DNA from 4 places in the Paenibacillus sp. USHLN196 genome. Region 1 is predicted to be linked to each of the others. Evidence: riboswitches for the same ligand, from Rfam matches in the RefSeq annotation. Region 1 holds a riboswitch; each other region holds the start of a gene.
The links. A riboswitch is a leader RNA that binds a small molecule or an ion and turns the genes downstream of it on or off. The one in region 1 is predicted to bind thiamine pyrophosphate.

Region 1 (3,159 bases):
TTAGGCAAGCCCAGATGTTCTTTTGGCGTAACGTAACAGAGCATGGATGTGCCGAACCAGCCAATCATGGCCGCCCCAATGGCAGACGTAATGTGATCGTATCCCGGGGCAATATCGGTCGTCAGCGGCCCCAGCGTATAGAACGGTGCTTCCTGACAGATCTCCATCTGCAAGTCCACATTCTCCTTGATCTTGTGCATCGGCACGTGACCCGGGCCTTCAATCATCACCTGCACGTCGTGCTTCCACGCGATCTGTGTCAGTTCTCCAAGCGTCGCGAGTTCCGCCATCTGAGCTTCATCGTTGGCATCGTAGATACTGCCTGGACGAAGTCCATCTCCCAGCGAGAACGCAACATCATACCTTTTCATAATCTCGCAGATTTCTTCAAAATGGGTGTACAAAAAATTCTCCTGATGATGCGCAAGGCACCATGCTGCCATAATGGACCCACCACGAGACACGATGCCTGTCATCCGCTTGGCCGTCATCGGGATATAACGCAGCAGTACACCTGCATGAATCGTAAAGTAGTCCACGCCCTGCTCTGCCTGCTCAATTAGCGTGTCACGGTATAACTCCCAGGTCAGCGCTTCCGCTTCGCCATTCACCTTCTCCAACGCCTGATACAGCGGCACTGTACCGATTGGCACAGGTGAATTGCGGATAATCCATTCCCGGGTGGTATGAATGTCTTTGCCTGTGGACAGATCCATTACGGTATCCGATCCCCAGCGTACCGCCCAGGTCATCTTCTCGACCTCTTCCTCGATGGAAGAAGATACAGCAGAGTTGCCAATGTTGGCATTGATCTTCACATGAAAATGACGACCGATCAACATCGGCTCACTCTCCGGGTGATTGATGTTAGACGGCAGGATGGCTCTTCCACTCGCCAGCTCCTGGCGCACGAATTCCGGCTCCACGCCTTCACGAATGGCGGCAAACTCCATCTCTGCCGTAATGACTCCCTGCCTCGCATAATGCATCTGAGTCACACAGCGTCCGGACTGTGCTCGCAGCGGTTTACCACGCAATCCAGGGTACTCTTCGGCTCCAGCTCTCTTCCCTCCGGGCTTTAGTCCGTTATCCTCGGGTTTTACTGTACGGCCTTGGTAAGCCTCGACATCGCCACGCTCTGTGATCCAGCGGGTACGCAGGGCTGGTAGACCTGCACGGATATCGGCATGAAATCCGGGATCAGTCATGGGGCCGCTCGTATCGTAGACACGCAGCGGTTCGTTATGCTCCACCCCTTGGGGAGTATTCGTGTCATGAAGGGCTATTTCACGTTCAGGAACAGCAATGTCCGGCCGTGAGCCCTGAATGTAGACTTTGCGGCTGCCCGGAAAGGGTTGAACCCGTCCGGCCGCCTCTGTTTTCTTTTCCACCTGCTGACCCGTATGTTCCTGTTCCATTGCTTGTTGTCCCGTTTGATTTCCTGTACTCATGTCGCTTGTCTCCTCCTCATTGTTCGTTCGCTTGGTTTTGGGTTGGCATAGCTCGCTTACGTACCTGTCCCAAATCATGCGCAATGCAGAGAAGAAAGAGCGATCCTACGCCAGACCAGAGGAGACATCATCATGTACAGTTCAAAACAGACCGAAGACTGCCGCAGATCATGGATCTACGCAATTTTCTCTCCTTATCCAAGCCCACTTTCGCAGGTTATTGAAAAAGAGGCCCATGGAGTTCGCGCTATCGCCTGTTCCCTGTATATAAAAAAGCCGGTCCCCGAAGGAACCGACTTTGATGTCCATCACCAATAATGCACCTTCAATCAGCTCCTTAACGGAGCACTGCAAGGTTCACATCATGTGGTGGCTGTGGTCATATCGCCGATTACTTCCCTACGCTGGTATGATCCAGATCAGGTGCAAAGGGTCCGGAATCTCATGCGATTCCGTCTCAGTCCGGACAGTTCGGACTCCCCCAGTAACGTTAACAAGTTGCGGCTTACACAAGCCGCTGTTCATATTCAATGAAGCTGGCCCCGTTGGGCCGTCCATTACAGAGTAGCGCAACCGGAACATAAAAACAACCTTTATATTCCAGATTACTAACTTGATTGGTGACAGACCTTACATCAACATCAGGATAACATGAGCCCCATCTGCGTAGCCGCTTCCTTTAGCACAGGTGCGTATTCGTGCAAAGTCTCCTGCGAAAGTCGGCTGACAGGACCTGAGACCGAGAGCGCAGCTGCAATATTGCCTCTACGATCCATAATCGGCACCGATACCGCCGCAGCTCCCGGCTCACGTTCCTCGTAACTCGTCGCATATCCGTTATCCCGGATGTCTCCCATCTGCGCCAAATACACCGCTGGATCGATAAATACCGGCCATTCAGGCCCATTCATCAGTTCTTCACGGTCCTCGTCCGTCGCAAACGCCATCAAGACTTTGCTGGAAGCCCCGACAGATAGCGGGAGTCTAACGCCGACGGGGGCAACACGGCGAATGGCCTGATCACTTTGTACAGCCTGAATCCGAATCCGTTCACTGCCATCACGCAGGTACAGACTTACGGTCTCTCCCAACCGGTCTCTCAGCCGCTCCATTGCAGGCAGCAGCAAAATCGCCGGATCATCACTGCGTGACATATGGGCTGATAGCTCCCAGATTCGTATGCCAAGTCGGTACTTCTCCGTTGCCGCATCCCGGATGACAAAGCCTCGATCCTCCAGCGTAGCCATCAGGCGATGCACTGTACTTTTGTGCAAACCAATCTGACTGGCAATTTCGGTGAGTCCCAGATCACTGCGCGTGGTAAAACATAATAATATATCCAGCGCCCGTTCTACAGCCCGGACGGTTAACTTACGATCTTCCATGGCATGATGCCCTCCTCATGTTTCATCACATGAAACTTGGTTACATAAATTATATGAGAAACGGTCTCATCTGTAAACCAAAAAGAGTCAAGATCTGAATAGGCCAAGTTATAAATTTTTCCTTTTTATAAGACTAAATCCCCTGTAATTTACTCGCTAAGGGAATGTTACCCATATATCTTAAGAACTATATAACAATTGCGTAACAAATGCCCTCAATCAATTGACTTTGACTATATTGGAACATACGATAAAGATATATTACTTTAAGATATCGCTCTGAAGCAGGTTCTGAAATAGACGTAATTCTCTTTTCATGTCGT
Region 2 (3,159 bases), on a different contig from region 1:
CGGAGTCCATCGTAGGTACTGACCACAATGGGGAAGAATGCGATCAGGAACACCACGGCGACTTTACTCCACAGCGTGTAGCCGAACCACAGGATGAATACGGGGGACAAGGCAATCAGCGGTATGGTCTGACTAATCACGATGAAGGGATATAAGGCCTTTTTAATCGATCGGTTCATATGCATGCCTGTCGCCAGCATAATTCCGCTCACTATGGACAAGCCAAAACCAACAGCAACCTCCATAAAGGTAGCAGGCAGATGTAGGGTCAGCAGCAGACGACGATGCTCAACCAGTGAGCCTGCGATGGCTGTGGGTGCGGGAATGATGAAGGAAGGCACCCATCCCATACGTACAATCATTTCCCAGATCGCCAGTAATAAGAGCATGAGCATAATAAACAAACCATATTGGGAAAGCCACTTCGAACACCACGTCCAGACGCTAACCTCAGCTCTATCATTTTGCATGCAATTGTTCCTCCAGTTGTTGCCTCATCTGCACGAGAGCCGGTTCGTAGATCAGGTCCGAATGCCTTGGACGTGGCAAAGGAACCGTCATTTCCAACAGTTGCTGACTTTGACCCCCTGGAGTTAACAGAATGATGCGGTCACTTAACAGCAGGGCTTCTTCAATGTCATGTGTAATAAATAAGAAGGTTTGGCCAAAGCCCTCCCACAGCTCCAACAACCAGCGATGCATTTCGCGTTTGGTTAAGGCGTCGAGCGCACCGAAGGGCTCATCCAGCAACATGAGCTGTCCGCCTGTAAGCAAAGTACGAAGCAGTGCGACCCGCTGCCGCATGCCTCCGGATAACTCATCCGGATAGGAATGTTCATAACCTGACAGGCCGAATCTTGCTAATCCAACCATGATGTCGGCCCGCAGCTTGTCCTTGTCCTGTCGGCCTGGTGCCAGCTCGGCAGGCAGCATGCAGTTCTCCATGACGGTACGCCAGGATAACAGCAGATCTTTCTGCGGCATATAAGCGACTCGTCCGAGCCTTTGTCCTTGCGGTACATCGGCAATGTCGATGGTGCCGACGGTAGGTTCAAGCAAGCCTGCGAGCAGCTTGAAGAGCGTGCTTTTGCCTGATCCGCTGGAGCCGATGAGCGAGACAAATTCTCCTTGTTGAACCTGAAGCGACACATTGGCGAGCACGGGGGAATCCTTTTTTTCGGGAAAAGCGAAGCTTACGTTGTGAATGGTTACATGGTTGTTCATCTGATCCTCACCCCCTTGATGTCAGACTGCTGGAATAACGACGGCATCTTGTACTCCGCAAAAAGAAACAAAAAAGACCCACCCATTTCCGGAGAAATGAGTGGGTCTGTAAGTTAGATCCGCAATTTATCTTCACATATACATGATAAAATTCCGCTTACTAAAAGGCCGCTCCACTTCCCTCCGCTGGTATGATCCAGATCAGGTTCAAAGGGTCCGAATAGTCATATTCGTCTCAGCCGCAGGGCTCCCCTAGTGCAAATGTACAAGATATGCAGTTGTGTATTCAGCATATATCACTTGAACATGAACTGTAAAGAGGCAGCATGATGGAATTCTTGAGGTGGACTTGGAGTCAGAACCTGAGAGTGAGGTTGTAATCATACAAATTTCAGTTGGAAATGATGATTTCATCGACCTGTAATGATTTGTAAAATGAGGATATTGAATAGAACAAGGAGAGGTTCCGATGAGAAATAAAATAAAAGATCCGTTCTGGTCCCATTATGTTGATCTGGTACGGACCGTGGTTGTCCCCTATCAATGGGAGGCACTGAATGATCGCATCGAGGGGGCTGAACCTAGCCGGGCCATTCATAATTTTCGCATTGCTGCGGGTGAAGAAGAGGGTGAGCATTATGGCATGGTATTTCAGGACAGTGATGTGGCCAAGTGGATCGAAGCTGCGTCATACCTGCTTGCAGCCCAACCAGATCCAGAGCTGGAACGCATTGTGGATAGGGTCATCGAGACCATTGCTCAGGCTCAACAAGCTGACGGTTACTTGAATACCTACTTCACACTAAAAGAACCTGGAGCACGCTGGACGAATCTGGCGGAATGCCACGAACTGTACTGTGCAGGTCATATGATTGAAGCGGGTGTCGCTTATTATGAGGCAACGGGTAAGCGTAATCTGCTGGATGTGGTCATTCGTCTGGCCGATCATATTGGGACGGTATTCGGTACAGAACCTGGACAATTGCCTGGATATGATGGGCATCAGGAGATTGAACTGGCCCTATTCAAGCTGTATCAGACCACCGGGAAAGAGGCCTATCTGAATATGAGCCATTATTTTCTTGAGCAGCGGGGGAACAGTCCACATTATTTTGTGCAGGAATGGGAGAAGCGTGGGCGTAGTGTGCATTTTGGAGAGCTGGATATGGTTCACCGTCATAGCTACTCTCAGTCTCACCTTCCGATTCGAGCGCAGGATACAGCGGAAGGCCATGCGGTTCGCTTGGTGTATATGTGTGCTGCAGTGGCAGACGTAGCGGCAGAGACGGGAGATGAGTCGCTGAAAGAAGCATGTGAGCGATTATGGAGCAATACGGTCAACAAGAGAATGTACATTACGGGGAGCATCGGTTCATCTGCCAAAGAGGAAGCATTCACAGGGGATTATGACCTGCCGGGAGACACTGCCTATGCGGAGACCTGTGCGTCGATTGGATTGATTTTCTGGGCAAAACGCATGTTTCAGATCAAGCCGGACAGCAAGTATGCGGACGTATTGGAGCGAGCACTGTACAATACCGTAATTAGCGGCATGTCACTGGATGGACAACGCTTCTTCTATGTGAATCCGCTCGAAGCCGATCCGGAGCTGCTCAAGGTGAATCCGAATTATGCACATGTGCGGACACGTCGGCAGGGATGGTTCGGTTGCGCCTGCTGCCCACCCAATATCGCACGGTTACTGGCTTCATTGGATCAATATGTGTATACCACCGATGAGGCTGCATCCACACTGTATGTGCAATTGTATATCGGTGGCGAAGCAGCATTCACGCTGAATGGTACGGACTTTTCCGTAAATATGAACTCGACCTATACCTCCAACGGAGAAGCGGTTATCCGGATCGAGTCTGTTTCCGGGGAGGAGACAGGATTCACAATGGCATTAAGAAAACCGGATTGGTGTGTATCTCC
Region 3 (3,159 bases), on a different contig from region 1:
TTTGGAGATCGCACGTTATTTAAAAATGTATCGTTTCGCTTACTCGCCGGAGAGCGCGTAGGACTTGTTGGTGCCAATGGCGTGGGTAAATCCACACTAATGAACATCCTTACAGGTAAATTGCTTAAAGACAGTGGAAAAGTGGAATGGACACCTAAGGTCCGTTATGGATATTTGGATCAGCACACGAAGCTTACGCCAGGCAAAACCATTCGTGACGTGCTTAAGGATGCATTTCTTCCGTTACTTGAATTGGAAAAAGAAATGATGAATATTACGGACCAGATGGCAGATGCAGACCCAGATAAGCTGGAGCAGTTGCTCGAAGAGATGGGCGATATTCAGGAACAATTGGAGCAGGGCGACTTCTATCTGATTGACGTAAAAGTGGAAGAGATGGCCAATGGTCTTGGTTTGTCCGCGATTGGTCTTGATCGGGATGTTGCTGCTCTAAGTGGTGGACAACGTACCAAGGTGCTTCTTGCCAAGCTTCTGCTTGAGAAACCTACAGCTCTTTTGCTGGATGAGCCGACCAACTATCTCGACGTAGAGCATATTGAATGGCTGTCACGATACCTGAAGGACTACCCGCACGCTTTTCTTCTAATCTCCCATGATACGGAATTCATGAATGAAGTCGTGAATGTCATTTATCATTTGGAATTTGCCAAATTAACGCGATATGCAGCGAACTATAACAAGTTCCTGGAGATGGCGGATATGAATAAAGCCCAACATATTGATGCGTACGAGAAGCAGCAAGAATACATCAAGAAGCAGGAAGATTTCATTCAGCGGAACAAAGCACGTGCTTCCACCTCAGGTCGAGCGAAGAGCCGGGAGAAGCAGCTGGATAGGATTGAGCGTATTGATCGTCCAGATGAAGCGGCTAAACCAACGTTCAAATTCAAGGATGCCCGAGCGAGCAGCAAAACGGTCTTTGAGGGTATCGATTTTGAAATCGGGTATACGTATCCTTTGCTGCCTAAAATGACGATGACGATTGAACGTGGCGAAAAAATTGCCATCGTAGGCTGTAATGGTGTGGGTAAATCGACACTGCTGAAAACCATTCTGGGCAAGATATCTCCACTCAGTGGAAAGACCTTTTTGGGAGATTATCTTGAAACAGCCTATTTTGAGCAGGAAGTTCGTGCTGGGAATATCACACCAATTGAGGATGTCTGGAATGAGTTCTCACATTTAACACAGAATGAAGTCCGGGGGCATCTCGCTCGCTGTGGATTAAAAAATGAGCATATTACCCGTCCGCTTAACATGCTGAGTGGTGGAGAACAAGCCAAGGTTCGTTTGTGCAAGCTCTTGATGCGTGAGAGCAACTGGATTCTGTTCGATGAGCCGACGAACCATCTGGATGTCACAGCAAAAGCCGAGTTGCAGCGTGCCTTGCAAGAATTCAAGGGAACAGTGTTGTTGGTATCTCATGAACCTGATTTCTATGAGGGTTGGGTTACCAAAACATGGAATGTCGAAGAATGGTCTGAGAAGAACTAGACGATTCAGGGAACGTTTAATAGAATTGAACGGTGACAAAAAAAACCGTCTATGGTAACATAAACTACAACTTCATATGAACACTAGGGGGGCCGCACGATGCGGCTGAGATGGAAGAATGCGATTCCGGACCCTTTGCACCTGATCTGGATCATACCAGCGTAGGGAAGTGGCGCGCGCGTTCAGTAAATGACCTGAGCAAACGGAAATTCGAAGGAATTTCAACTGTCTGCTTAGCGAATTGAAACATGCAGTTCCTTGTATAAGTTATGGGTATAAGTTCCATAGCTGTTTTGTACGAAATGAACTGTATGCATCAGTCAGTCATCTGCTCCGATCATTAATACGCAGCCACTCCCCTACGGGAGTGGCTTTTTTGTATTTTCATAGCATTCACGCATGGAAGGAGATGAACAGTACGGTAATTTCTCATGAACATGTACACGGATCATTTGAACTGCATGTTGTATCTACGGGGGCTGGGGATCAAGCCTCTTTTGTGAAAGCAGCAAAGGACGTCTGGCCGTGGGTGGACTATATTCACATACGAGAGAAACAACTCACATGGCAAGAAAAAATCGGTTGGGCTGAAAGTTTGCGAAGTGTGGGAATCCCGTCTTGTCGTATCGTTATCAATGGATCAGAACTGTCCTCACAGAATGAAGGCTATGGCGGTGTGCATTGGGGGCAAGAGGCTATGCCTAAGTATAACACTGCTGTCATAAGCAATATGCAGCGACTTCGTCTGGGTGTATCTGTTCATTCAATCGATGAGGCAAAAATCGCTGAAGAACGGGGAGCCGATTACCTTTTCTTCGGGCATGTCTATGCAACCAATAGTAAGCCTGACCTTGACCCAAGAGGATTGCATGCTCTTGCTGAAGTGTGCTCTGGTGTCTCCGTTCCTGTCATTGCGATTGGGGGCATTGAACCGGCGAATATTCGCGCGATCCGCTCAACGGGAGCACAAGGAGTTGCCGTGATCTCGTACTTATGGGGGAACGATTCACCGGATCGAGCTGCTGCATCATTAAGACAGGCTATCGTTAATACAGAAAGTCTGCGGCGCTGAATCAAGGAGATGAGATGATGAAAGAGAACATAACGGGTCAGAACAGAAATCAGTTCAGTCATCAACTGAAGTCCGAACCGGAATCAACAAGTAAAAGTATTACGTATAGATCGGATAAGATTCATGCCGAAACCATTATTGTAGGTGGAGGCGTCATAGGTTGTGCCATTGCATATGAGCTTGCCTCTCGTGGACAAGATGTACTGTTGGTAGAGCGTTCAGCAATCGCGGGAGGAACTTCGTGCGCCGCGGCTGGAATGCTGGCAGCAGACAGTGAAGATTTTGCTCATCCTTTGATGGCTAAGCTTGCCAGGCAGAGCAGGCAGTTACTTCATGAGCAACAGGTGCTAATGGCTACCCTTAGTGGGTTAGAGGTTGGTCTGCAGCGCCAAGGATTTCTGACCCCTTTTCGTTCATACAGTGAAGTGAGCAGCTATAAGAACAATCGAAATTCAGCTCTGCCTGCTGATGAGGTATGGTGGGATCGTTACACTGTGCAACAGGAGGCATCATGGCTTAACAGAGAGACGTATGGAGCCTACTACAGGCCTTGCGAGAGTGAGATTCTTCCT
Region 4 (3,159 bases), on a different contig from region 1:
GATGCTTGGACTGCCAGCCTCCACAAGTACCTCGTGCATTTTACGGACAACCTCCAGCAGTTCCTCCAATTCACCTTCCATCGTTGTGTCGAGTGCGTTCACCTGATATTTCAGGCCGGATTGCTGAATAACTTCAATGGCGCGATCTACGTAAGGATAAGAGTTCTCGCCATTTGGCGTTTTGGGAATAACTTGAATGCTAAGCAGTGTGCTTGCCATGATAGATCACGGCTCCTTTCGTGATAAATTGCATGAATTGAACCAGGTTTACACTTATCACTCCGATTGCAGTACCCTCTTCCGATCGCTGTTATCCCCAGATTTCTTGAATCCATTTTCAATGGGGAAATCCGGAGATAAAGGCGAACACTTTGTTTCTTCAGATGGGTTCTGCACTCTTCGTTCTTGTGTAAAAAAGTTAAACTTAAGCAATTTTTATTGGGGTAAAAACTCGTTTGTATATGCCTTGCTCACATCGATCTGTTCATCCAGCAGTTTTTTGCTAAACATCCAGTCGGTGTAATTCTGCCACACTTCCTGTTTTTGTTCTCCCCAGCGTGGGGCGTCATCTGTGTACTTTGGACTAAGCCATTTCTGGCTTGCCAGTACGAGGTCTTTATCCAGATCCGGTACGGCCTTGATCAGAATGTTGGCTGCGTCTTCGGGATGATCAATCGCATATTGATACCCTTCTGAGGTGGCTTTCAGGAATGCTTTCACCAACTCAGGGTCGTTTTGGATCGTTTGCTCGTTGGTTACGAGGACAGGCGTGTAGTAATCTAATGCTTCTGAATAATCCTTCACATATAACATGTTGATCGGTTCCCCGCGCAGTTCGGCTTCAATACCCGTCCAGGCGTAGAAAATCCACGCAAAATCAATATCCCGTTTTACTGCGGTGAAAAAGTCAGCGTCACCCATGTTAATGTTTTTCACTTTCGATACATCGGCTCCGTCGCCTTCCATAATGGATTGCATCACGGCTTCTTCCACAGGGGAACCCCAACCGCCATAGGTTTTACCTTCAAAATCTTTCGGTGATTTGATATTCCGATCCGCCGGAGCAGCGAACCCGGATGTATTATGCTGAATAACTGCTGCGATGGAGACCAATGGAACACCCTGTGTGCGGGCTTGAGTTACACTCTCCTGATAACTTACGCCAAAAGGCACTTCATTGGAGGCAACCATTGTATCTGCGCCACCGGCACCTGGTTGTACAATCTCCACGTTCAAGCCTTCGGCCTTGTAAAAACCTTGATCTACAGCCGCATACAGGCCGGTATGATTCGTATTTGGTGTCCAATCGAGCACCACTTTAATATCTTTGAGGGCGGCAGTGTCACCTTCGTTGCTGCTTTCCGTATTTGTGTTGCCGTTCTGCCCAGCTGGGGCAGCTTCTTTGCCACCACATGCGGCTACAGTCACCATAAGCACGCACAAGAGCAACAATCCCATCGTTTTACGCCATTTCATTTGTGGTTCTCTCCTTCGGTATGTCCGGCCGATTGGCACGGGGTACTCCTTGGCTTCATATCCAATCATCTTGCATAAATCGACAGATTTATACCAGTTGAGATCTGGATAACGTCACTTTTTTAGCTCTCTGGCTATATAAAAGAACATTAAAAAAGCGCCCCGTATTCCGGGACGCGTGCAGGCGTTAGAGAGGTGGCGTTCAGCCATAGGGCTGTGCCATTTCGATATACTCCGATTCCTACGCTGGCATGATCCAGATCAGGTCTAAGGGTTAGTATCTTGGTGGGATACACTCTCAGCCGGCCAATTCCGACTCCCCTGGGAAACTATGAAGTTACGGGCATTACTAGGTGTAATTATAGGCCAGCGGGTGGAACGTGTCCAGTCAGGAACTGGATGGGGACACGTATGAACTTATCAAACAGGTCGTTATACATATGTATATCAGCCTGTTTAGATGTGTTATTTTCAATAATTATCGTGGCGAATCATATAAGGCAATCTGGCTGAGTGCAAAAGCATCGGATAGTGGGCCATAGCCTAAGTGCTGAAGATCTGGAAGGCTCCCCACAAATACTTGGATCAAATCCGATGTTTGATATCTCGTCGCATCAGGGCTACTTTCCCTATTTCAGCGATCAGCTTTTGATCGTTTGACCTTGCCCGGAGACGCTAGCTTCATTTAAACAACATAATTTAGATACAAAAGGAGATAGTACTGCTATACAAATAATTACTTTTTACATAAAAATGGGGGCGTACTGAATGATCCTTAAAACCATATTCGCAATTATTCTGTCCTATTGTGTCTACGTTTTTTTCACAGCTTACCTTTTATTTTTAGTTCCGTCTCCATCTACTATTGAAAATACGGATATGCAAAAATTGTTAACAGCAGGAAGTACGACAGATCGCGTACTGCTCTTGGAGGACGGCTTTCAATCCGGTCAGGTGAGAATCCAGACCATTCGAGAGGCGAAAACAAGCATCGACCTGGCTTATTACTCCATCCAAAAAGGAAAAACATCTCAACTCTTTTTTGCTGCTTTATTCGATGCGGCTGATCGGGGTGTTCATGTTCGAATCATTTTAGACGGGATTTTTCACAACATGCGCGGAGAATTGCGTGATATTCCAGATGCCATTGCAGCTCACCCCAATGTGGAGTTAAGGTATTATGAACCACTCAACATAGTTATGCCATGGACATGGCATAACCGTCTGCATGACAAGATCTTTCTTGTCGACAACACATATGGCATCATTGGCGGCCAAAATATTGGTGATAGATACATGGCATTGCAACCCAAAAAAGACTATGTATTCGATCGGGATGTCCTTGTTTACAATCCAAACCATAATAAAAACAGCACGGTTGTTGAAATGAAAAAATATATAGATCGGTTATGGGAACATCCATTCACCAAACCAGAAAAACATGCCAAACGTCAGCATCATACAAAGGGGTTACAAGAGCTGGCTCAGCTGGCTGAGTTATATAAAAAAGCTCAGGCTGAGAGCGATCCTTTTGTTAAAGTGTTGCCGAAGGAATGGGCTCAAGGGGCTCTTCGTTCCGACCACGTCGCTTTCATTCACAATCCAATCCAGAGGCTGTATAAAGACCCGACCATGTGGAGAGCATTTGTTCATTTCGCCAATCAAGCAAAGTCGAAAGTGTAC

Region 2: another riboswitch for thiamine pyrophosphate. It lies ahead of WFI24_RS03400 (ABC transporter ATP-binding protein); the one in region 1 lies ahead of thiC (phosphomethylpyrimidine synthase ThiC).
Region 3: another riboswitch for thiamine pyrophosphate. It lies ahead of WFI24_RS03055 (thiamine phosphate synthase); the one in region 1 lies ahead of thiC (phosphomethylpyrimidine synthase ThiC).
Region 4: another riboswitch for thiamine pyrophosphate. It lies ahead of WFI24_RS21435 (ABC transporter substrate-binding protein); the one in region 1 lies ahead of thiC (phosphomethylpyrimidine synthase ThiC).

Annotation. Positions count from the first base shown of each region.
Region 1 is NZ_JBBCYH010000018.1:59,018-62,176, forward strand. Features, by position in the region: gene thiC (phosphomethylpyrimidine synthase ThiC) at 1-1,418, opposite strand, end outside; gene WFI24_RS29750 (hypothetical protein) at 1,584-1,769, shown strand; TPP riboswitch at 1,831-1,944, opposite strand; gene WFI24_RS29755 (IclR family transcriptional regulator) at 2,093-2,836, opposite strand.
Region 2 is NZ_JBBCYH010000002.1:8,594-11,752, forward strand. Features, by position in the region: gene WFI24_RS03395 (ABC transporter permease) at 1-470, opposite strand, end outside; gene WFI24_RS03400 (ABC transporter ATP-binding protein) at 460-1,224, opposite strand; TPP riboswitch at 1,386-1,488, opposite strand; gene WFI24_RS03405 (glycoside hydrolase family 127 protein) at 1,694-3,159, shown strand, end outside.
Region 3 is NZ_JBBCYH010000001.1:708,272-711,430, reverse strand. Features, by position in the region: gene WFI24_RS03060 (ABC-F family ATP-binding cassette domain-containing protein) at 1-1,515, shown strand, start outside; TPP riboswitch at 1,591-1,700, shown strand; gene WFI24_RS03055 (thiamine phosphate synthase) at 1,892-2,587, shown strand; gene thiO (glycine oxidase ThiO) at 2,602-3,159, shown strand, end outside.
Region 4 is NZ_JBBCYH010000009.1:110,912-114,070, forward strand. Features, by position in the region: gene WFI24_RS21430 (thiamine-binding protein) at 1-219, opposite strand, end outside; gene WFI24_RS21435 (ABC transporter substrate-binding protein) at 436-1,476, opposite strand; TPP riboswitch at 1,697-1,809, opposite strand; gene WFI24_RS21440 (phospholipase D-like domain-containing protein) at 2,245-3,159, shown strand, end outside.